DNA from 2 places in the [Clostridium] hylemonae DSM 15053 genome. Region 1 is predicted to be linked to the other one. Evidence: riboswitches for the same ligand, from Rfam matches in the RefSeq annotation. Region 1 holds a riboswitch; the other holds the start of a gene.

Region 1 (11,942 bases):
TGCTTTCATCTTCTCCGCTTTTCTCGACGGACCTGCCGCCTTCATCTTCTTGCCGTCCGCCCGGCGGATCCTGACCGCAGGCGCGGGCATATGGGCAAATATCATATCTACGATATCCGTGTATTTGTCCCCGAGCTGCGCGACGGGCAGAATGATCGCGCGCTTCTGCGCATCATACAAAAAGATGATCTGCTTTCTCGATATAGCTCTCTTGAACTTGCTCCATGAAGCTTTTCCGCTGTCTTCCGTTGTAGTCGTCATAATTCCGTCATCCATGAACTCATATGTCACCGTCTCCTCAAGACGTCTGGAATTCTGCATCTGCTTCACCACTTTTTTTCTTATAAATGCAGGAAATACTACAAATACGAGGAGCACAAAGAGAAAGAACACGACTGCCAGCAGAAACTGCCTCCGCATGACAAAGGCGATCGTCAGCCCCACATTCAGCATTCCGAGCACAAGCGCGGCGACACCCGCGCCGCTAGTGTAAATATGATAGATCATAAAATCCGCCATGGATTCCGCATCCAGCTTAACTTCTACTTTCACAGACATCTTTTGTACCCCCTGTCCTTTTGAAACAGTATAACACATCTTTTTTTCTTCTGCCACTAATGATATACTTATTTGCATATCAATGAATCAAAGGAGGATTACTATATGAAGTTTACATTTTATCACAATAACATCAATGTCCTGAACCTTGAGAAATCTGTTGATTTCTATAAAAATGCGCTCGGACTTACGGTAACGCGGGAAAAAAAGGCGGAGGACGGCAGCTTCAGACTCGTATTTATGGGAGATAACACAACACCCCACCTGCTGGAGCTCACGTGGCTGCGCGACATGGACCGCCCTTATAACCTGGGCGACAACGAATCACACCTCGCATTCCGTGTGGACGACTTTGACAAGGCGCTGGCGCACCATAAAGAAATGAACTGCGTATGCTTTGAAAACACAGAGATGGGTATATATTTTATAGAGGACCCCGACGGTTACTGGATCGAGATCTGTCCGTGCGGAGAATAATATCATATTGTCCGTTTTATTATTGACATATGTCAATAATCATCGTAATATAATGATAACACCCCTTCCGTATGATAAGCGGTTGGGCGGCGAAAGGAGTATCCAATGGCACGACCAGGCAAATCCCGCCGCGTCGGCAGCATACCCCGCTGCCTTCACTTTACGGCATCGGGAAGTCCAAGAAACGGCATCAATCTGTCCGTGGAAGAATTTGAAACGATCCGCCTCATGGACTACAGCGGCATGACACAGGCACAGTGCGCGGTGCAGATGCACGTAAGCCGGGCTACCGTACAGTCTCTCTACACACAGGCACGCAAAAAGCTGGCGCGCTTTCTCGTCGAGGGGACATATCTCGATATCAGCGGCGGCGATTATACCGTCTGCGCAGACAGCCGGGACGGATATTCCGGTAGCCGGCATATGAAAATAAACGATGATAAAGGAGCTGATATTATGAAGATTGCAGTGACATACGAAGACGGACAGATATTTCAGCATTTTGGCCACACAAAACAGTTTAAGATCTACGAAGCAGAAGACGGCAGGATCATCTCTTCTGAAGTAAAGAGCACAGACGGTCAGGGACATGGGGCGCTCGCCGCCCTCCTGTCTGATCTAAACGTAGACGTGCTTATCTGCGGAGGGATCGGCGGCGGCGCGAGAAACGCGCTGTCCGAGGCAGGCATCGACCTGTACCCGGGGGCCGTCGGAGAGGCAGACGCGCAGGCAGCGTCATTCCTTGCAGGTACACTGTCCTATGACCCGGATACGATGTGCAGCCACCATCACGGTGAAGAAGGGCACAAGTGCGGCAGCCATGGCTGCAAAGAACACGGGAACCACTGAAGATCAGCCGGACCGGCAGAACAGAACAATGCACATGAAAAAGGAACACCGGCAGAAAGGTGTTCCTTTTTTTCATCCTGATCTTAAGTTTACAAATCGGCGCATTATTTATAACAAGAACAGACTGCGGCTTACATATTCATCTTTAAGATCGGACTGATCTTCTTATAAATGAGCAGTACGATCATGGAAACGAGCACGCCTTTCAGAAGATTGAACGGCGCCACTGCAAACAGTACAAAAGTGAACAGATCCGTGATACTTTTGTTGATGGCGCTGCCCATTCCCACAAGGGCATCTATCGGCATCTCAAACGCCTTTGCATACGCCGGCAGCAGAATAAAAGCGTTCAGAAAACAGCCTGCCGCTGTCATGATCACTGTTCCGGACACCATTCCGGCAACCGCCCCTGTCCTCGTACGTTTCCTTCTGTAGATCAGTCCTGCCGGAATCACGAGCGCGCAGCCGATAAGAAAGTTCGCAGCCTCTCCCACTCCGGCGGTGATCGTTCCGTTTATCGCAAAGTTCAGCATGATCTTGATAAATTCAACAGCCGCTCCCGCAAGCGGTCCCATGGCAAAGCACCCTATGAGTACCGGCACCTCGCTGAAGTCGATCTGATAAAATGCCGGCGCAAAAGGAAGCGGTATCTCAAAAAGCATCAAAACGGTCGCTATCGCCCCGAGCATACCGACCTGGGCTATTGTTCTCACCTTTGTTCTTGTCTTTGTCCTTGCATTTACATTATTCATTACATCTGTACTCATTTTCTTTCTCTCCCTTTCGTTTATTAAATTCTGTTTCAAAGAAAGAAAATCTTCATGGAACTATGGCGGCAGCAACAGAGGATGCATGTTCCCGTGAAAACAAAAAAACCACGGCTAAACCGGGGTCCTTACTACATTCAACAGTCACTGCTGCACATTTCTTCATCTCATCCAGACTTTACTGTCGGTTTTGGAATCGCACCAAATCAGCCGTGCCATCGCTGGCGCGGGTCGCGGACTTTACCGCCGGTTGGGAATTGCACCCGACCCCTGAAGAATTTCTATTCAATTCGAGAATATTATACTCCATCGCTCTGTATTATACAAGTCTTTTCAAAAATATTAAGTATCCGGTATATGATACGATGTTCAGACCGCGTTTCATCTTTGTTTTGTCATATGTCTTGTCACTTGACTTGACATATATTTCTTTTTGTGTAATAGTATGTTTTGAATCTGCCCGGAACCGTCGCAGCCGGGTACATAAGAAGGAGCGGACTATGACTACTTTAGAACGAATCAGACAATTAAAAAAAGAAAAAAACGCTGTCATCCTTGCGCACTATTACGTCAATGATGATGTACAGGAGGCTGCCGATCATATAGGCGACTCCTATTACCTGAGCAAAGCCGCCGCCTCTGCGGATGCAGACGTCATCGTGTTCTGCGGTGTCTCTTTCATGGGGGAGAGCGCCAAGATACTTAATCCAGACAAGACAGTTCTCATGCCGGATGCCGCGGCCGACTGTCCGATGGCCCACATGGCGGACATTGAAAAGATCCAGAAATGCAGGGAAGAGTACGACGACCTGGCCGTTGTCTGCTATATCAACTCCACCGCCCTGCTCAAGACATATTCCGACGTATGCGTCACTTCCGCCAATGCGATGGATGTCGTGAGCGCCCTGCCGAACAAACATATCTATTTTATACCGGACGCCAACCTTGGACGGTTTATCGCCGCCGGTCTGCCGGACAAGCATTTCATCTTTAACGACGGCTACTGTCATGTACATAAGGATATCACTGCCGCCCACATCCGCAATGCGAAGGAGGCGCATCCGGACGCTCTCGTTCTGATCCATCCCGAGTGCACGCCGGACGCTGTGGCTCTGGCAGACTACGCGGGAAGCACGACCGGCATCATCAAATATGCCTCCGAGAGCAGCTGCGATGAGTTTATCATCTGTACCGAGGGTGGTGTGTTCAAGGAACTGAGAGACAGGAACCCCCGGAAGCGCTTCTATCCGGCGCACGGACACCAGTGCTGTACCGATATGAAGCGGATCACCCTTGAAAAAGTCGCCTTTGCCCTTGAGCATATGGAGCACGCCGTTGAGCTTGACGAAGCGACAAGGAGAAAGGCAGCCCGGCCGCTGGAACGCATGCTGGAACTGGCGCAGTGATAAGGAAGTGTACTATGATCGAACCATATTATGACGTCGTCATTGTCGGCACCGGCGCGGCAGGGCTATTTACCGGCCTGTCCCTGCCGGAACACCTGCGCATTCTCATGATAACAAAAGACGACGTGGAAAACAGTGACTCTTACCTCGCCCAGGGCGGCATCTGCGTCCTCAGATCCGACGAGGATTATGACAGCTACTTTGAGGATACGCTGCGGGCGGGACATTATGAAAATAACAGAGAAGCGGTGCGGATCATGATACAGGAGTCTCCTGACATCATCCGCAGGCTCATCTCCTTCGGTGTGGAGTTTGAACACCGCGGAGACGAACTGGCTTACACGAAAGAGGGTGCCCATTCCGTATGCCGCATCCTCTATCACAAGGACGTCACAGGGCAGGAAATAACAGGGAAGCTCATCTCCTGCGCCAGAGAGAGGCCCAACATAACGATCGCGCCTCACACGGCTATGGCAGACCTTATTCTGCAGGAGGGACGCTGCGCCGGGATCATTGTGCGGCAGGAAGGCAAAGCCATAACTACGGTGTCTTCCAAAGCCGTCTTTCTCGCAACCGGCGGACTCGGAGGGCTCTTTGCCAATTCCACCAATTTCCGCCATATAACCGGGGACAGCCTGGCGCTCGCGCTGAGGCACAACATCGAACTGGAGAACATCCACTATATACAGATCCATCCTACAACGCTTTATTCCCACAGAGAAGGCCGCCGTTTTCTGATCTCAGAGTCTGTGAGGGGAGAAGGGGCCATTCTCCTGAATCCCGCGGGGCAGCGCTTTGTAGACGAACTGAAGCCAAGAGACGTGGTGACGGAGGCCATCCGCCGGGAGATGGACAAGTTTCATTCTCCTTATGTGTATTTATCACTGGCACATATGCCGAAAGAACAGATCATACACCGCTTCCCGAATATATATGAACGCTGCCTTGAAGAAGGGTACGACCTGTCGAAGGACAGGATCCCTATCACGCCGGCACAGCATTATCTTATGGGCGGGATCCGTACAGATTCCTTCGCGCGCACATCCTGCGGTCATCTGTTTGCGGTCGGCGAGGCGGGGTGCAACGGGGTACACGGAGCCAACCGCCTGGCGAGCAATTCACTGCTTGAAAGTCTCGTCTTCGCCAGACGCGGCGCCGCATATCTCGCCTCCCGCATCGACAGCATCCCCCATCCTCCCGCTCCGGTCTTTACCGGCCTTACTGCCTATGCAGATCCTGAGGCGCGCCGCAGGGAGGACAGGGAACTGATATTGAACGAAATCAAAAGAAGGGATGAACAATTTTATGATAAATGGTGTAACGATGAAAATTAATATAGACGAATACATTTTAAATGCTTTGAAAGAAGACATTACGAGTGAGGATGTGACCACAAACGCGGTGATGCCCGCCGCCTGTCCCGGCAGGGCCGAACTCATCTGCAAAGAAGACGGCCTGATATGCGGTCTCCCCGTTTTCAGGCGTGTGTTTGAACTCTTAGATGAGACCGCCCTGTTCGAGACGGAATGTAAAGACGGGGACCCGGTTAAAAAAGGACAGATCATAGGAATCGTCACCGGTGATATAAGGGCCATCCTCTCCGGCGAGCGCACTGCCCTCAATTATCTGCAGCGCATGAGCGGAATCGCCACATTCACAAACCAGCTGGCAAGAGAACTGGAAGGCTCGGGCACAAAACTGCTGGATACGAGAAAAACAACACCGAATAACCGGGCTTTTGAAAAATACGCAGTCAAGGTAGGCGGCGGATGTAACCACAGATATAATCTTTCCGACGGGATACTGATCAAAGACAATCATATCGGAGCCGCGGGCGGCGTGGCCAAAGCGGTCCGTATGGCAAAAGAATACGCGCCCTTCGTGCGCAAGATCGAAGTGGAAGTAGAGAACCTCGATATGCTCAAGGAGGCACTGGATGCAGGCGCCGACATCATCATGCTGGACAACATGGATAACGAGACGATGAAACAGGCAGTAGCAGCAGCCGCAGGCCGCGCAGAGACCGAGTGTTCCGGCAATGTGACGCTGGACAGGCTGAAGGAGATCCGGGAGATCGGTGTAGATTATGTCTCCTCCGGGGCTTTGACCCACTCTGCCCCTATCATGGATATCTCGTTGAAGAATTTGACTCCGGTTCGGGAATAGGAGGCCCATCACATGACAGGAAAGGAAAGACGGGAAAATATATTAGATATGCTTTCAGACCGCACGCCTGTGACCGGCAGCCGGCTCGCCTCACACTTCGGAGTGAGCCGGCAGGTCATCGTACAGGACATCGCGCTGCTGCGCGCCGCGAACCATACGATCATCGCCACCACAAACGGATATCTCAGATTAGAACAGAATTGACGCGCAGGAATGGCGCGGTCTAACGGTCTTCTCCATGGTAGCTCACACGCTCCATGGTGAAGCCGCGGCCTTTCACCTCTTTTATCTGTGTGATCGTCGTAAATGCCTTGTCGTCGATCCTGCTGACCGTATCATTCACCGCATAAAGCTTCCGGTGGGGGATGACACAGAGCACGCCTTTTTGCTGCTCTTTCCCGTACCCGGTCTCAATATGGACCATCGTAGCGCCTACATTCATATCCTTGAGTATTCTCTGCCTGATCTCCTCATGCTTTTCCGATATGATAAAAAGCTGTATCTGTGTCTGTCCGAAAAGCACTACCCTGTTCATGACCATCGTCATCAGCATAAGAGCCAGAACACCGTACAGTACCTGCTCCGAATCCGAAAAGAATATCTGCGCTCCGAGCACGGTAAAATCTACAATATACATGAACACCGCCACCGGACCGTGCAGAAACTTGTTCAGCACAAGCGCCAGGATATCCGTGCCTCCCGTGGACGCTCCCTGCCGTACGACAAGCCCGATCCCAAGGCCGAGAAGCAGCCCTCCATAGACAGTTGCAAGCAGTATATTATCCGTCAGACTGTCCACACCAGGTATCTTTCTTGCGATCTCCAGAAACACCGGATACACGAACGTGCTGATGATCGTCGTGAGCGCGAACTTTCTGCCGAGCATACACGCGCCAAGTACAAACAATATGGCATTTACGATAAAGATCACGACTGACAGGTTTAACGGCACATAGTGGGTTACCGCAAGGCCGATACCGGTCGCCCCGCCCATGATGATCCCATGAGGCACAACAAACGCCGCCACGGCCAGTGCCAGGATCGCGTTGCCTGCCAACACCCCAAGTACAATTTTCATATTTTTCTTCATTTTCATTTCCCCCAATGACACTTTCCTGAGCCTCTTTAAGATATACCCTTCATCGTCAGCTGGATCCGCTTCTTCTTAAGGTCTACGCTCATTACTTTCACATCCACAATATCTCCGACACTGACTGCTTCCAGCGGATGCTTGATAAACTTCTTATCCGTGATCTCAGAGATATGGACAAGACCGTCCTGATGTACTCCGATATCGACAAACACGCCGAAATCGATCACATTGCGCACCGTGCCCTTAAGGACCATCCCTTCCGTCAGATCCTTCATCTCCAGCACGTCCGTCCGCAGAATAGGCCTTGGCATCTCATCTCGCGGGTCCCGTCCGGGCTTTTCAAGCTCTTTTACGATATCCCTGAGTGTGATCTCGCCGACGCCGAGCTCCCCGGCCAGTTTCCCGTAATCCTTGATCGTAAATGACAGGCCGGTAAGCTTGCCGCCTCTGATGTCCTCTGTGGAGAATCCCTGCTTCTTGAGCAGCTTTTCTGCCGCCTCGTATGATTCCGGATGTACACTCGTGCCGTCCAGCGGATTATCCCCATTTTGAATCCGCATAAATCCTGCACACTGCTCATATGCTTTCGGGCCAAGCTTGGCCACCTTAAGCAGCTGGGTGCGGCTTGTAAACTTACCGTTCTCTTCCCGGTAGGTGACAATATTCCTGGCGATCGTCCCTGTAATTCCCGAGATATAGGACAGCAGCGGGGCCGATGCTGTATTCAGGTCCACTCCTACCTTATTCACACAGCCTTCTACCACGCCGGAGAGCGTCTCGCTCAGTTTCTTCTGATTCATGTCGTGCTGATACTGTCCGACGCCGATGGATTTCGGATCTATCTTAACGAGTTCCGCAAGCGGATCCTGAAGCCTCCTCGCGATGGAAGTGGCGCTGCGCTGCCCCACGTCAAACTTCGGGAACTCCTCCGATGCCAGCTTGCTGGCGGAATAGACAGACGCGCCGGCCTCGTTTACAATGACATACTGTACCTTTTCCGGTATCTCTTTCAAAAGCTCCACGATGACCTGCTCCGATTCTCTCGATGCCGTCCCATTGCCGAGCGATATGAGCGATATGTTATATTTCTTGATGATCTTCTTGAGCAGATCCTTGGCCGCCTGTATCTTCTGCGGTGTTGTCGGCGCGGTCGGATAGATGACCGTCGTACCGATCACCTTGCCGGTCGGGTCCACCACAGCCAGCTTGCAGCCTGTGCGGAACGCCGGGTCCCAGCCGAGCACGGTCCGGCCCACGATCGGAGGCTGCATGAGAAGCTGCTCCAGATTCTTCCCGAACACCTGGATGGCTCCGTCTTCCGCCCGCTCTGTCAGATCATTCCTGATCTCACGTTCGATCGCAGGCGCGATCAGCCTCCGGTAACTGTCCTCCACCGTCTCTTTGATCACCGGAGCTGTATACGGGTTGTCCGAAACGATCGTCTTCTTTTCAAGATAACGGATGATCTCTTCCTCCGGGGCCTCAACCTTGACCGTCAGGAACTTTTCCTTCTCCCCGCGGTTGAGCGCCAGCACACGATGTCCTGCCAGTCTGCCGACGGGCTCCTCAAAATCATAATACATCTCATATACAGATTCTGCCTTTTCATCCTTTGCCGCAGATACGATACGTCCCTTCTGGAACGTAAGCTTCCGTATCCATATACGGTAGTCTGCCTCGTCGGATATGCGCTCGGCTATGATATCTTTCGCGCCGTCCACCGCTTCCTTCACCGTGCCGGCGCCCTTTTCCACATCTACGTACAGCGCTGCCTCTTCCTCCAGCGGACCTTCCAGCTTCTGAAGCATAATAAGGTCAGCCAGCGGCTCCAGTCCCTTCTCTTTGGCGATCGTCGCCCGTGTTCTCCTTTTCGGGCGGTATGGGCGGTACAGATCCTCTACGACGACGAGTGTCTCCGCAGCCAGTATCTGCCTCCTTAACTCATCCGTCAGCTTTCCCTGTTCCTCGATGCTTGAAAGTACCTGTTCTTTCTTTTCCTCCAGACTGCGCAGATAAGTGAGCCGTTCAAAAAGCCGGCGGAGCTGCTCGTCATCCAGCGTTCCGGTCACTTCCTTTCTGTATCTGGCGATAAACGGAATCGTGTTGCCTTCATCGATCAGCTTGACCGCAGCATCCACCTGCCATCTCTTGACGCCCAACTCTTCTGTTATTTTTTGATTAATATCCATTCACTGTATTCCCCTTTATCTTAAATAAACGCTATGCTATATTGTAATCGAAAAGAATGCGCATTTCAACCCGCACCTATGCTTTATTTGCAATACAGAGTTCACTCTGTTTCATTGTAAAAACAGGACTCTTATGCTATACTTGGACCAGGACATACATATATTCTAAGAAGGGATTATTCTACACCATGAATGAGATAAATGAAACACAGGAGCTGTCCAAACAGCAGCTCAAATCGAAGGAAACAAAGGCCCGCATATTCTGCGCCGCAAAGTCGATCCTGAAAAAACAGGGCTATGAAGCTCTCTCCATCAAAAACATATGTGAGGAGGCCGGCGTCTCAAACGGCAGCTTTTATCATCACTTCAAGACAAAAGATGATCTGCTCTCCTACTATATCGAAGAGCAGCCGAGCATCAACCCTGATTACCTCGATCTCCCGGCCAGCACGGCTGAAGCGAAGACCACCATCGTCCATGTATATCTGAACTATGTGACTTACTGCCGGGAACTGGGCGTGGAGTTTATGGCTAATTATTATACGCCAAAAAACCAGTCTTTAAACCCTTTGATCCGCACGGAACGCCCCTATCCGATCGTGACGGTACGCAACTACCTGGACAAGGCGGTCCGGGCGGGGGTCGTCACGCCCCGTCTCAGTCTGGATGAGATCACAACCGATATCCGGATGATCGTGATCGGCAATGTATTTGAATGGTGCCTTAAAAACGGCAGCGCAGATTTTGAGGGCAATATGCGCCGCTCACTGGAAACCTATCTGGACGGAGCCCTGTAAACTTACCCAATACTTCAGGAGGCTGCTATGTATACCTTCATCGTTAACCCGAATGCCCGTTCCGGACTGGGACACAGAGTCTGGGCAGAGATCGAACGTTCCTTAAAAGAACGCGGCACAGATTACCAAGTATATTTTACGAAATACCAGCGCCACGCTTCCGCCATCGCAGGAGAGCTGACCAGCGACTTGAAAGCACATACGCTCATCGTACTCGGCGGAGACGGCACGGTCAACGAAGTCATGAACGGGATCGCCGATCTGAGTCTGGTGACCTTCGGTTATATTCCGATCGGCTCGAGCAACGACTTTGCCCGCGGTCTTGGACTGTCCACGGATGCTCTGACCGCGCTTTCGCATATTCTGACGCCGTCCAAATATACATATATTAATGTAGGGACCATGTCCTACCAGGAGAAAAAGCGCCGCTTTGCCGTGAGCACCGGCATCGGATTCGACGCCGGTGTCTGCCATCAGGTCGTGGTCTCCCGGCTGAAAGTGCTCTTAAACAAAATAGGACTCGGCAAACTGTCCTACGCAGGAGTCGCGCTGAGTCTCATGATGTCTCTGAAGCCGCGGAAAATGACCGTCACGCTCGATGACAGCCGGAAGATGGAATTTGAATCTGTCTATTTTGCCGCTGCCATGAATCAGCGTTACGAAGGCGGAGGCTTTAAGTTCTGCCCCGCCGCAGACCCGTCGGACGATATCCTTGATGTCATCGTGATCGCCAATATGCCCAAGCTGAAAGCGCTCGCTCTTCTTCCCACTGCATTTAGCGGCCGCCACGTCCGCTTCAGGGGGATCCACATATTCACATGCAGAAAAGTGGATTTTGTGAGTGAGACCGCGCTTCCCGTCCACACAGACGGAGAACCTATCTTTCTTCAAAGACATATGTCCGCTTCACTGGAGCCGCAGAAAGTGAGGATCATCTTATCTTAAATCATAGAAAAGGACGCTGCCGCCATGTATCTCATACTTGTAATATTCATCTTCATCGTCATACTCTATCTTTATCTCGTCTGGCCGCGCACCTCCGCCAGGGAGCAGATGGAGCGTTTTGAACATACCCTTTTTGCGCACCGCGGATATCACTGTGCGGCGCGGGGCATACCGGAAAACTCCATGCCGGCCTTCCGTGCTGCCGTGAAAAAAGGATATGGGATCGAACTGGATGTGCATCTGACCCGCGACGGAAAGCTGGCTGTCTTCCACGACGACGACTTGATGCGCGTCTGCAAAAGCAGTGAATCTGTGGAAAATCTCACATATAAAGAACTGGGCAGATACCACCTGCTGGACACGAAGGAACATATTCCCCTTTTCACGGATGTTCTCTCCCTTGTAAACGGACAGGTACCGCTGCTCATAGAGATGAAGATCCCTTCGTCGTCCACCGCCATCTGCTCTGCCTTATACGACGCGCTTAAGAATTATAAGGGTCCCTTTCTCGTCCAGTCCTTCAACACGATGGGTATACGGTGGTTCCGCCTTCATGCGCCAAAAGTGCTGCGGGGACAGTTGTCGGACAATCTGACCAAAAAGAAAAGCAAGGAACCGTGGGTGCTGCGGTTCATGGTCCGCCACCTTCTCACCAACGCTCTCGGCCGTCCCGACTTTATCTCCTACAAGCTGGC
Region 2 (11,942 bases), 1.9 Mb from region 1:
ACGAGCTTGGATGCAGTGAGGAAGTTACAAGCTTTGTGCTTCCGACCGGTATGACGATCAACATGAACGGAACGACGGTCATGCACATGTTTGCGGTCACTTTCATCGCCACTTCCGCGGGAATAGACGTAACGCCGGCCAATCTTATCGTCATGGCATTTTTATCTATCTGCGCGGCGGCGGGGACGCCGGCCATACCGATCGCAGGTACGACGATGATATTTACCGTATTGTCGGGAATGGGCTGGACGACCGAAGCCTGCCTCATCGGTTATGCGCTTGTGGTCGCCATCAACCGTCCGGTCGAGATGGCGCTGCTTCCGCTGAACGTTATCGGCGATGCCGCAACAAATGTGATCGTGAACGCAAAAGAGAAAGAACTGAATAAAGAGATATATAACAGCTAGTCCGTATGGACAGAGTGAAATGCAGAGAAGAAAGCCTGCCGGTATGTAAAAGCCGGCAGGCTTTCTTGTATCTCTGCTGTCAGACGAGAGCTTTGAGTCTGTTTTTATCGGTGATCCTGACCGTTCCCCTGGAAAGCTCCACATATCCTTCGGAGGAAAAGTATTTCAGCATACGGGTCACGACTTCTCTGGCGCTTCCCATGAGTCTGGCGATCTGTTCATGAGTCAGCCTGATCTCATCGGAGTGAAGAGACGCCGCCTCATCGAGCAGAAATATGGCAAGCCTTTTGTCAAAGCTCATGAACAGTATCTGCTGCATGGCCCACATGACGTCCGAGAAACGTTCGGTCGTGAGCTTGTATGTGAATGCCTCCGCATATATGTTGCCTTCGATGATAGCTGAGAACGCTTTGGAGCAAAGCTGTATCAGTTCACAGTCAGATACGACGTCGATGTAGACATCAAAGGTGATGGACTGCAGAACGCACGATGCGGACAGTACGCAGATCTCACCGTCGTTTATCCGGTACAGGGTTATCTCCCTTCCGTCCTCAGAGAGTATGTAGACTCTCAAAGAGCCGGATTTGACGATGAGTGTTCCGATGCACTCGTAGTCGGCGCTGTGGAGTATTTTACCCTTTGGGTATGAACTGGACACGGCGCTTTCAATGAGCATTTTCTGCTGTATATCGGTAAGCTGGTTCCAGAAAGTCAGTGTTTCTTTCAATAATTTAATATCTTCTTGTTGTTTCAGCATAGAACCATCCTTTCCTTTCCATTTATACTGTTTTAAAACAGTATATCACAGATCCGGCCGGAAGATGAAAAAAGAATGACGGATGACAGTCAGCATGCATATTTCCGGGCGCACCGGCGCCAGTGCATGTTGGCGAGCAAAGTTACAGCGAGGGCCAGCGCTACGGCCGCGCATTCGACATACCAGCCGTTTATCATGATGATGAACGACTCATTGATCGGAGTGTAAAACTTCATTGACAGTGTATAACCGCATATGACGACGAAAAAGATCGTTAGATACGGAAGCCAGCGCAGCACAGGACTGGAGCATATGGACAGCCTGTTGCGGATGTATGTCGCCAGAAAGATGCCTATAAAATAATACAAAAAGATGGTCAGAACGTCTCCCCATGTGAGTGTGTAGCTGGCGGGGTTTGCGTAAAAGCCGAGGAACCGGAACGTAAACCAGAAGGCGGCAAACTGGGCGGTATTTACAACGGCATTGAGCAGATGCTCGCGGCGCGCGTTATTGTCTCCGCTCTGAATGATATCATCGCAGAATTCTTTCGGTTCCACGCCGAGCTTTTCCCGGACTGTAAGTCCTTCCTTTTCACCCTCAACCGCCATGCCGATCAAGTCCTTCCGTATGATCTGTACCTGGAAAAGAGACAGGGAAGAGGAGGATAGGTAACGGACCATGTTCTGGACCGCCACGTAATTATCCCTGCATTCTATATAGGCAGACTGTTCATCGTTTTCTCTGTCTAACTTCTTCAGTTCGTTTCTGAATGGGTTCATACTTTATCCTCCTTAAAAATTCGTTTCACAGAAAGGCAGGTTTCCTGCCAGTTAACGTAGAAGCTGTCAAGATATTCCCGGCCGTCCCGGGTGAGGGAGTAATATTTCCTGCTCGGGCCAAGGGGGCTTGGCTTGTAGGAGGCCAGGATCAGCTTTTTCTTTTCCAGCCGCAGAAGCAGCGGATACAGAGTGCCTTCTTTTACATCCTGGAATCCATTTTCCTGCAGCTTGACGACAATTTCGTATCCATAGGTCTCAGACTGGTCGATGATCTTCAGGATACAGCCTTCCAGTATACCTTTCATAAGCTGTGATTTGTCCATTTCCGCTACTTCCTTTCATCTACCTTGCATTACAATGTTCTTAACTATATTGTATCACAAGATAGCTGTATGTCAATCGTATTGTGTATTTTTCTGGAAGAAATGGAAATAATCCAAAAGTATATTCGGTCTGGCAAAGGAGAGAGCTATGAATGAATTTTTTACAGAATACTTACAGAAGATCATACCGGTCAGTTTTAATCTGGAGACGGCGGAAGAATTTATCACGATCGGGGACGCTGTCCCTGAGTTTACCGTAAAGATCAATCGTGATATTCCAAAGCGGGCGCTCCTTAACAGTACGTCGCTTGCCCTCGGCGAGGCGTATATGCGGGAAGATATTGATGTGGATAAGGATTTGTTTGAGGTGCTTGACAGTTTTCTCGGGGAAATGGGAAAGTTCCGTGTAAACCGGGGAGCGCTGCGCCGTATTTTATATACGTCAAAGAACATCCGCAGCCAGGAAAAAGAGGTGACGTCCCACTATGATATCGGAAATGACTTTTACAGGCTCTGGCTGGATGAGACGATGAGCTATTCCTGCGGTTACTTTAAGGAAGAGTCTGATACGCTCTATGAGGCGCAGGTCAATAAGGTGGAGCATATTCTGGATAAGATGTATCTGGAAGAGGGAATGACCGTGCTCGATATCGGATGCGGCTGGGGATTTCTCCTGAAACACGCAGTGAAAAATTACGGAGTGAAAGGAATCGGAATCACGTTGAGCCGGGAGCAGTACGCCAAGTTCCGTAAGGATATTGAGGAGGAGGGACTCGGGGACCGGTTGGACGTGCGTCTTATGGATTACCGTGAACTGAAGGCATCGGGTCTTTCGTTTGACAGAGTGGTGAGTGTCGGTATGCTGGAGCATGTGGGCAGAGGCAATTATCCGCTGTTTCTCGAATGTGTGCAGTCGGTCCTGAAGCCGGGCGGCCTGTTTCTGCTGCATTATATCAGCGCGCTTCAGGAATTTCCGGGAGATGCGTTCATCAAGAAATACATTTTCCCGGGCGGCGTCATACCGAGTCTGCGGGAGATCATCCATCTGATGGGCGACAGAAAGCTGTATGCGACGGATGTGGAGAGTCTGAGACGTCATTATACAAAGACACTGCTCTGCTGGCGGGAGAACCTGCTCAGGCACAGAGAAGAGATAACGGAGAAGTACGGGAGAGAATTTATGCGCATGTGGGAACTGTATCTTGCCTCCTGCGCCGCGACGTTCCACAACGGCATCATAGATCTGCACCAGATAGTCATGACGAACGGGATCAATAATGAACTGCCCATGACGAGAGTCGTATAAGGAAGGCTGCTCTGATCAATATTGTTGCCGGGCGTCTTGCCGCACCTTCATAATCAGGTTATAATGCATAGTAAAGGAGGTGCGTTAAGATGTATCAATTGTGGAAGGACCTGGAGCGGCTGAAACGCTGCCGGTGGATCGAGCTGTCTCATCCGCTGAACAATGAAAGCCCGTATTGGGGCGGAATTCCGGACGGAGCGGTGGATCTGTCCCGGACTGTTTTTGACTGGGGCAATGATATGCTGGATTGTCTCATCCAGACATTTAAATTTCCGGGACAGTTTGGAACTCATATCGATTTTCCCGGACATTTTGTAAAAGGGAGAGAGCTGTCTGAGAAGTATGGCGTCAGAGATATGGTATATCCGCTTGTCGTGATCGATATCTCGGATAAGGTTAAGGAAGATGTGCACTATGCGGTCACCGTGGAGGATATCAAGGCGTATGAAGAGCAGTATGGAGACATTCCGGACGGCGCTTTCGTCGCGCTCCGCACAGACTGGGGAAAACGCTGGCCGTCCATGGATGCGGTCTGTAATTTTGACAAGGATGGGGGAGAACATACCCCCGGATGGTCGATGGAGGCGCTGAAATATATCTACGAGGAGCGGAATGCGGCGGCGAACGGCCATGAGACGCTGGATACGGACGCTTCGGCGCTTGCGGAGCGGGCCGGAGACCTTGCGTGTGAGAGGTATGTGCTTGGCAGCGGGAAGCTGCAGGTGGAAGTTCTGTGTAACCTCGACCAGGTGCCCCCGGCGGGCGCCATCGTTATCGCGGCATTTCCGCCTATAGAAGGCGCAACAGGTCTTCCGGCGCGGGTATGGGCGATCGCCCCGGAGCAGGAAGACTGAGATATCCGGTAAATATCCAGTAATGTAAAATTTTGGTTTACACGTACTTAAGACAGGTATATAATAAGAAACAGCAGATGATGTTACTGCAATCACCTATTCAAAAAAGAATAAAGAAGTCTTTGTGGCAGGGTGCAAGTCCCTACCGATGGTATAGTCCATGACCCGCGTAAAGCGGCTGATCTGGTGACCCGTAAAGGGAATTCCAGAACCGACGGTATAGTCCGGATGAGAAAAGACATTTTCTGCGTAATCACGCCCGGGACATTGTATTTGATGTGCCGGGTTATTTTTTTGAGGAGGATTCAGTATGAACGAGACAAATGAGACGATCAATGTAACCGGAGGCGGGAAAGTACAGACGCGGGATGACGCGCGGATGAGGGTAAAGAAGATAGCTTTTATCGGTCTGATGGGGGCGGTCAGCGCGGTGCTGATGCTGTTCCGATTTCCGATCCCCTTTATGCCGCCGTTCCTGTCGTTTGATTTTTCCGGCCTGATGGAGATGCTGGGCGGCTTTATGTTCGGCCCGGTGGCTGCTCTGTGCATTATTATTGTGAAGATCATGCTGCAGCTTGTGATGCAGGGCAGTTTTTCTCTCGGAACAGGTGAACTGCAGAATCTGATACTTAGCTGTACTTATGTACTGCCGGCCTTATTGCTCTATCACAGGAACAAGTCCAGGAAGATGGCGGTCGCGGGCATGGCGGTCAGTTCGCTGCTTGTGGCGGTCGTGGCTGTATTTACAAATCTGTATCTGATCATTCCATTTTATGTAAAACTGTTCGGCATGTCCATGGACGACATTATAGCCATGTGCAGTACGGTGAACCCGGCAGTGAAAAACGCGGCCACGATGGCAGTGTTTGGCATTCTGCCGTTCAATCTGATCAAATACGGCGTCACCTCTCTTGTTACATTTATCATTTATAAGAGGCTGAGCCGTGTGATAAAAGGGGTCATAAACAAATAAAGGAGAGAAATCATGAAATTTACATTGGACAAAGATATTACGTACGAGCAGGCGGTGAGCCGCATGTTTGAGATGCTTGGGAACAGTCAGATCATGGCGCTTGCCTCCAGCCTGAACGATTATGTCATGGTGAGAAATGTAAGCTGCCTGTTCTATGACGAAAAGATTTATTTTAAGACGGATAAGAATTTCCGCAAGACAAAACAGCTGCTTGAGAATCCGAATGTGGCCATGTGCTGGAGCGGAGTGCAGGTGGAAGGAACAGCTGTCAACAAGGGACTTGTGGCAGAGGAGCCGGGACAGCGGTTCGCGCAGGGCTACCGGAAATATCTCTGGCAGAGTTACAATAAATACAGCCATGAAGATACGGAGATCCTCATAGAGGTGTCGCCGAAATATGTGGAAATATGGGATACGAGTGACGACGGTTATGCGTTCCAGTTATTTATTGATTTTGAAAAAAAGGAGTTAGAAGTTAAGATGTACGATGAGAAATAGACAGATACCCCGGCAGTTCCCTCTGCCGGGGTATCGTTTTGTGCGCGCTGTGTCTGCGGCCCGCGGTGAATGCATGATTTGGCGCACGTTGGGAAAACGTGCCTTCAGGGTGGATGAAAATGCCTTTTTTGGTCCATAATGTCTGTGAAGGCATGTGTTTTTACTGCCCTGCCGGAAAAGAAAGAGGAATAGACTATGAAGACATTTGAAGAACTTTACCAGGCTGTGCTTGAGCGTAAGATAACACTTAAGGAGCCTCTGCCGTCAGAATATGACCCGCGGCATCTGGACTGCCTGCTTCATCCAAAGCGGTATGCGCCTGTAGTACAGGAAAAGGAGTGCAGGGAATGTGCGTTTGACCGTGCATGTCTGCGAAGCTGTATCTTTGACGCGATTGAGATTGACGGGGACGGAAAAGCCAGGATCAACCCGTCTCTTTGTACCGGATGCGGTGTATGCATTGATGCGTGCGAAGAGAAGCGCCTGAGCGCAGGCAGAGACGTACTCCCTGCCATGAAGGCTGTGAGAGAGGCCGAGGGGCCGGCCTATATGATGGTCGCGCCGGCGTTCCTCGGACAGTTTGGAGACGGTATTTCTCCCGGTCAGCTGCGGATGGCTTTTAAGGCGCTGGGGTTCACCGGAATGGTGGAAGTTGCCCTGTTTGCAGACATACTGACCTTGAAGGAGGCGCTGGAATTTGACCGGCATGTGAAAAAGCAGGGAGACTATCAGCTCACAAGCTGCTGCTGTCCTGTATGGATCGCTATGATACGAAAGATCTACCATGAACTGATGCCCCATGTACCGGGAGCCGTGTCGCCGATGGTGGCCTGCGGGCGGATGATCAAGAGAATACACCCGGATGCGGTCACTGTATTTGCAGGGCCTTGTCTGGCGAAAAAGAAGGAGGCCAGGGAACCGGATATCTGTGACGCAGTGGATCATGTGCTTACGTTCCAGGAAGTGCTGGATATCTTTAAGGCGGCGGATATCCGTCCGGAAGAATTTGAGGACAGCCGGAAAGAACATGCCTCTAAGGCCGGCCGCCTCTATGCGAGGACCGGCGGGGTGAGCAGAGCCGTGTCCGAGATGGTGGAGCAGTTAAGGCCGGATAGAAGCATTGCGGTGCGCGGTGAACAGGCGAACGGTACGAAAGAGTGTATGGCTATGATCCAGAGAATCAAAAACAAAGAGACAGACGCCAACTTTTTTGAGGGGATGGGCTGCGTCGGAGGATGTGTCGGAGGGCCGAAGGCGATCCTCGACAGAGAGACCGGGACGCAGCTTGTAGATGAATACGGGCAGGAGTCGCCGTTTAGAACGCCTCTTGAGAATCCGTATGTGCGTAAGATACTGGAAGAACTTGGCATTGAAACAGTAGAAGAACTGCTCAGAGATGACACGCTGCTGACGCGGGATTTCTATAATCCGTGAACGGATACATTACAGCCGGCTGATGCAGAGACTTTTGCACGAACCTAAGCTATTTCCAGTCCATAGCTACACATGCATATACCGCAGTTTCAATCGGCAAAACTTGTTCATTGAAACATACGTTAGGATTATGATGTGCATAAATATTATCTGAATCAGCTTTAGCGCCTACTATAAAATAAGAAGATGGTACTTTACTTGCATATACTGCAAAATCATCAGAACCAGTTGTATGTAACCCGGATACTATGTTAAATTCTGTATTCATAGAACTTAACGCCTTAGCGATTTCCATATTTCTTTTTTCATCACAGCATAGTACAGGTATATCTGTTAAAACATCTATCTTACTTTCTGCATGAAAAGCATTGGAAATATTATTTACAATTTCCTCAATTTTCGTAATTAAATATTGTTTTAATTCACTATCAAATGTACGAAGTGAACCTTGTAAAATCGCTGTTTCCGGAATAATATTATTTGCTGTTCCAGAGTTAAATTGCCCTATTGTCAAAGTTACTTCTTTACTCGGGGTACATTCACGTGCAATTAGCTCTTGCAATGCTTGATAAATATGAACACCAACATTGATAGGATCTATTCCGTTCTGAGGCATAGCACCATGTGTACCTTTTCCTGTTATTGTTATCTTAAAGCCAAAGACGGATGTTCCTGTCATAGTTCCATAAACGATTGTTCCTACGGGGATAACGGACGCCACATGAGTTGCAAAAGCCGCGTCTACTTTAGGATTTTCCAATACTCCTTCCGCAATAACTGCCTTAGCTCCCTCGAACGTTTCTTCTCCGGGCTGAAATAATAGTTTAATTCTTCCTTTTAACTCTTTTTCGTGTTTTTTTATTATTTTGGCAGCCCCTAACAATGCGACCGTATGTATATCATGTCCGCAAGCGTGCATATTATCGTTTTGCGAAGCAAAAGGCAGTTGGCTTTCTTCACGAATAGGAAGTCCGTCCATATCTGCTCTAAGAAGCAAACATTTATCCCCTGTACCTATATAACCAATAACACAATTTCCGTTGACTTTTGTTTCAAATGGAATATCCCATTCCGTCAATTTTTGTTCTATAAAAGAAACTGTTTTAGGAAGTTCAAGCCCCAATTCAGGTACTTTGTGAAGTTCTCTACGCCATTTTATAAGTTCGTTATACATTTTTCTGCTTTCAGCATAAATTGAAGAATACATATTTTCCCTCTCTTTCTTAAAATTCTTACGATAATTATTTTATCCCTTTTTCATATGTTTGTCTTGAAGTTTAGTTTTATATCTGTTATAACAAATATGTTATAACTAAAAGGAAATCAAAATATGGAAATACATCATTTAAAACAACTAATTACTATTTCTCAATGCGGTTCGATTAACAGTGCTTCACAAAAACTGTACATTTCTCAACCCTCGCTAAACAATATCGTAAAACGATGTGAGCAGGAATTGGGATTTACAGTTTTCATGAGGACGCCTAAAGGAGTTAAATTAACGGAAAATGGAAAAAAATTTGTTGAAATAGCCCAAAATATTATTGCGGAATATAAAAAAATAGAAGCGTTGTCTTCCTCAGATAAAATGGTTTCTATTTCATTTATTTATTTATCTTATATACTCGAAGCACTTCTTGAATTTCAAGAACAGGGTCTTTTACTTTCTAATTTGCTTCGTAGAACGGAACCGCTTGAAACAATAAGTGATGTCATATGCCAAAAAGTCCGTATCGGGATTTTGCCAATATATCAATTAGATTTAAACGGCTTTATAGAGAAGATAAAGCAATATAATTTGCAATATCTTATGCTTTTTGAAGCTGTACAAATATACGCTGTTGTCAGTAAGACTCATCCCCTCGCCAACAAAAAAAGTATTTCTATCAGTGAAACTCTAAAATATCCTTTGACTTATTATACAGCAGTACCCAAAAAATCTGTACTTAGTAATATATATGACTCTAAATTTTCTCTAAAGGTACAGAATAGAGATGAATTATTTTTAGTGCTGAAGAATAACAAATATTTTTCTCTTTTAACTCTTACATCTAATTCAAAAAATCCAGAATTTTGTTATATTCCGATAATAGATAATGAGTTTAAAATGAATGTATGTGCGGTTTTTCTTTCTGATACTACACTTACTAAACAAGAAATTAAGCTGATTGAATTTTTGAAAAATACAATACATTTTATATAATTTCGGCTTTTATTATAGTCTTTGATTTGATATAAAATAGTAAAAGAAAACGATTATTAGGAGTGGGGCAAAAATGAGCAGAAAACGGGATCTAACTGAGAAGAGTAAAAAAACAGAAAAGAATAAAAAGAATGTGATATGTCTGCACATTGCAGTAATGTTATTCGGGGTGTCGGGGGTGATCGCCCAGTTCGTGGATGTCCCGGCCATCATGGTAGCTCTTGGAAGGGTAGTAAGCTCTTCTCTGCTGCTTCTTGTCATCGCTTTGGTGAAAAAGGAACGGCTCAGGCTGAACTGCAGGAAGGATTATATACTGATCATACTGACCGGTATCGTTATGGCAGTGCACTGGACTACGTTTTTTCAGTCGATCCAGGTGTCTACGGTGGCGGTCGGGACGATCACATTTTCTACATTTCCGTTATTTCTGACATTTCTGGAGCCGCTCGTCTTCCGTGAAAGGATCAGCGCGGGAAATATTATGAAAGCTGTCATACTGCTGATCGGTGTGGTGATCACTATTCCGGAATTTTCGTTGGACAATCATATAACAGTCGGCATTATATGGGGGATGCTGTGCAGTGTGACATATGCGGTGATGACGCTCGCCAACCGGTACTTTTCCGGCCGGTACGCGGGCCGGATCATATGTCTTTATGAACAGGGGACAGCCGCGGTCGTTCTGCTTCCGGCACTTGCGTGGGTCAAAGTGAGCTGGCAGTTTAAAGATGTCCTCGGCGTGGCATTTATCGGAATCATATGTACGGCATTTGCCTATTCTCTGTATGTGTCCGCGCAAAAAGGGGTAAAAGCCCAGACAGCGGGAATTATCTCAGGGATGGAGACGGTGTATGGCGTTTTGTATGCGCTCATACTCCTTGGTGAGATGCCGACAGCGCGGGAGATCGCCGGCGGGATCGTCATACTCGGAGTTGCCCTCTATTCATCCTTGCGGACGGAAGAGAAGAATACGGTAAGTCAAGTTCCGGCCACAGGCGAAGTATAAGAAGTCCTGGTATGCGGTTAGAAAAAACTGTAGACAGATGGAAGATAAATGTGTTATTATAATGTTTGGGACTTTGTGAATGCTCTTTACTTGGTTAACAGGTAAAGAGTATTTTTATGATATAAGAGGCTTTGTTCCATGAATTATCAGATAACTTAAAGAATTTCCAAAGGGGTCAGACCCCTGACGCAGCAGGGGTCTGACCCCTTTGAAAAATGAAAGGAATTGTAGATGGATACAGTGAGATTTGAAGAATTAGAATTATGCCCTGAGATCATGAAGGCAGTTAAGAAGATGGGATTTGAGGAGGCTTCGCCGATCCAGGCAAAGGCTATCCCTCTTGTGCGCGAAGGCAGGGATATCATCGGCCAGGCGCAGACGGGAACAGGAAAGACAGCGGCTTTTGGCATACCGCTGCTTGAAAAGATCGACCCGAAGAATAAGAAACTCCAGGCAGTTGTCCTTTGTCCGACGAGAGAGCTTGCCATCCAGGTGGCGGATGAGATCCGTACGCTGGCGGAATATATGCACGGGATCAAAGTGCTTCCGATATACGGAGGGCAGGAGATCGTGAAGCAGATCCGTTCACTGAAGAGTGGTGTGCAGCTCATGATAGGTACGCCGGGACGGGTCATGGATCATATGCGCCGCAAGACAGTGAAGATGGAGCATGTGCACACGGTAGTCCTCGATGAGGCGGATGAGATGCTGAACATGGGATTTCGTGAGGATATTGAGACCATTTTGGAAGGTGTTCCGCAGGAGCGCCAGACTGTACTGTTTTCGGCAACGATGCCGAAGCCGATCCTGGATATCACAAAGAAGTTTCAGAAACATGCTGAAATTGTAAAAGTGACAAAAAAGGAATTGACAGTTCCTAATATTGAACAGTTCTATTATGAAGTAAAGCCGAAAAATAAGGAAGAAGTGCTGTCAAGACTTCTGGATATTTATAATCCAAAGCTCTCGGTCGTATTTTGCAATACGAAGAAGCAGGTGGATATTCTTGTAAACGGACTGCTCGGCAGGGGCTATTTTGCCGCCGGACTTCACGGTGATCTGAAGCAGGCGCAGCGTGACCGCGTTATGCAGGGCTTCCGAAGCGGTAAAACGGATATTCTTGTGGCAACGGACGTTGCGGCAAGAGGAATTGATGTAGACGAAGTGGAGGCAGTATTTAACTATGACCTTCCGCAGGATGATGAATACTATGTGCACCGTATCGGAAGAACCGGCCGCGCGGGCCGCGTGGGACGTTCTTTCTCATTTGTATCGGGCAAAGAAGTGTATAAGCTCAGGGAGATCCAGCGATACTGCAAAACAAAGATATATGCGCAGAAGGTGCCGTCTCTGGATGATGTAGCCAACACGAAGATGGAAAAAGTCATGGAAGAGGCTTCCC

What was found. A riboswitch is a leader RNA that binds a small molecule or an ion and turns the genes downstream of it on or off. The one in region 1 is predicted to bind FMN.
Region 2: it holds a riboswitch for FMN, as region 1 does, so the genes downstream of both, LAJLEIBI_RS13220 (ECF transporter S component) here and LAJLEIBI_RS04465 (ECF transporter S component) in region 1, are expected to answer to the same signal.

The regions. Positions count from the first base shown of each region.
Region 1 is NZ_CP036524.1:943,007-954,948, reverse strand. Features, by position in the region: gene LAJLEIBI_RS04480 (YcxB family protein) at 1-558, opposite strand, end outside; gene LAJLEIBI_RS04475 (VOC family protein) at 664-1,035, shown strand; gene LAJLEIBI_RS04470 (DUF134 domain-containing protein) at 1,141-1,884, shown strand; gene LAJLEIBI_RS04465 (ECF transporter S component) at 2,016-2,651, opposite strand; FMN riboswitch at 2,807-2,932, opposite strand; gene nadA (quinolinate synthase NadA) at 3,152-4,057, shown strand; gene LAJLEIBI_RS04455 (L-aspartate oxidase) at 4,072-5,391, shown strand; gene nadC (carboxylating nicotinate-nucleotide diphosphorylase) at 5,366-6,223, shown strand; gene LAJLEIBI_RS04445 (HTH domain-containing protein) at 6,236-6,427, shown strand; gene LAJLEIBI_RS04440 (YitT family protein) at 6,447-7,313, opposite strand; gene LAJLEIBI_RS04435 (Tex family protein) at 7,349-9,505, opposite strand; gene LAJLEIBI_RS04430 (TetR/AcrR family transcriptional regulator) at 9,694-10,302, shown strand; gene LAJLEIBI_RS04425 (diacylglycerol/lipid kinase family protein) at 10,330-11,247, shown strand; gene LAJLEIBI_RS04420 (glycerophosphodiester phosphodiesterase) at 11,272-11,942, shown strand, end outside.
Region 2 is NZ_CP036524.1:2,819,860-2,831,801, reverse strand. Features, by position in the region: gene LAJLEIBI_RS13250 (dicarboxylate/amino acid:cation symporter) at 1-407, shown strand, start outside; gene LAJLEIBI_RS13245 (Crp/Fnr family transcriptional regulator) at 487-1,164, opposite strand; gene LAJLEIBI_RS13240 (hypothetical protein) at 1,254-1,943, opposite strand; gene LAJLEIBI_RS13235 (PadR family transcriptional regulator) at 1,940-2,266, opposite strand; gene LAJLEIBI_RS13230 (SAM-dependent methyltransferase) at 2,415-3,572, shown strand; gene LAJLEIBI_RS13225 (cyclase family protein) at 3,662-4,426, shown strand; FMN riboswitch at 4,541-4,670, shown strand; gene LAJLEIBI_RS13220 (ECF transporter S component) at 4,737-5,399, shown strand; gene LAJLEIBI_RS13215 (pyridoxamine 5'-phosphate oxidase family protein) at 5,412-5,897, shown strand; gene LAJLEIBI_RS13210 ([Fe-Fe] hydrogenase large subunit C-terminal domain-containing protein) at 6,093-7,331, shown strand; gene LAJLEIBI_RS13205 (M20 metallopeptidase family protein) at 7,381-8,538, opposite strand; gene LAJLEIBI_RS13200 (LysR family transcriptional regulator) at 8,662-9,534, shown strand; gene LAJLEIBI_RS13195 (DMT family transporter) at 9,608-10,540, shown strand; gene LAJLEIBI_RS13190 (DEAD/DEAH box helicase) at 10,772-11,942, shown strand, end outside.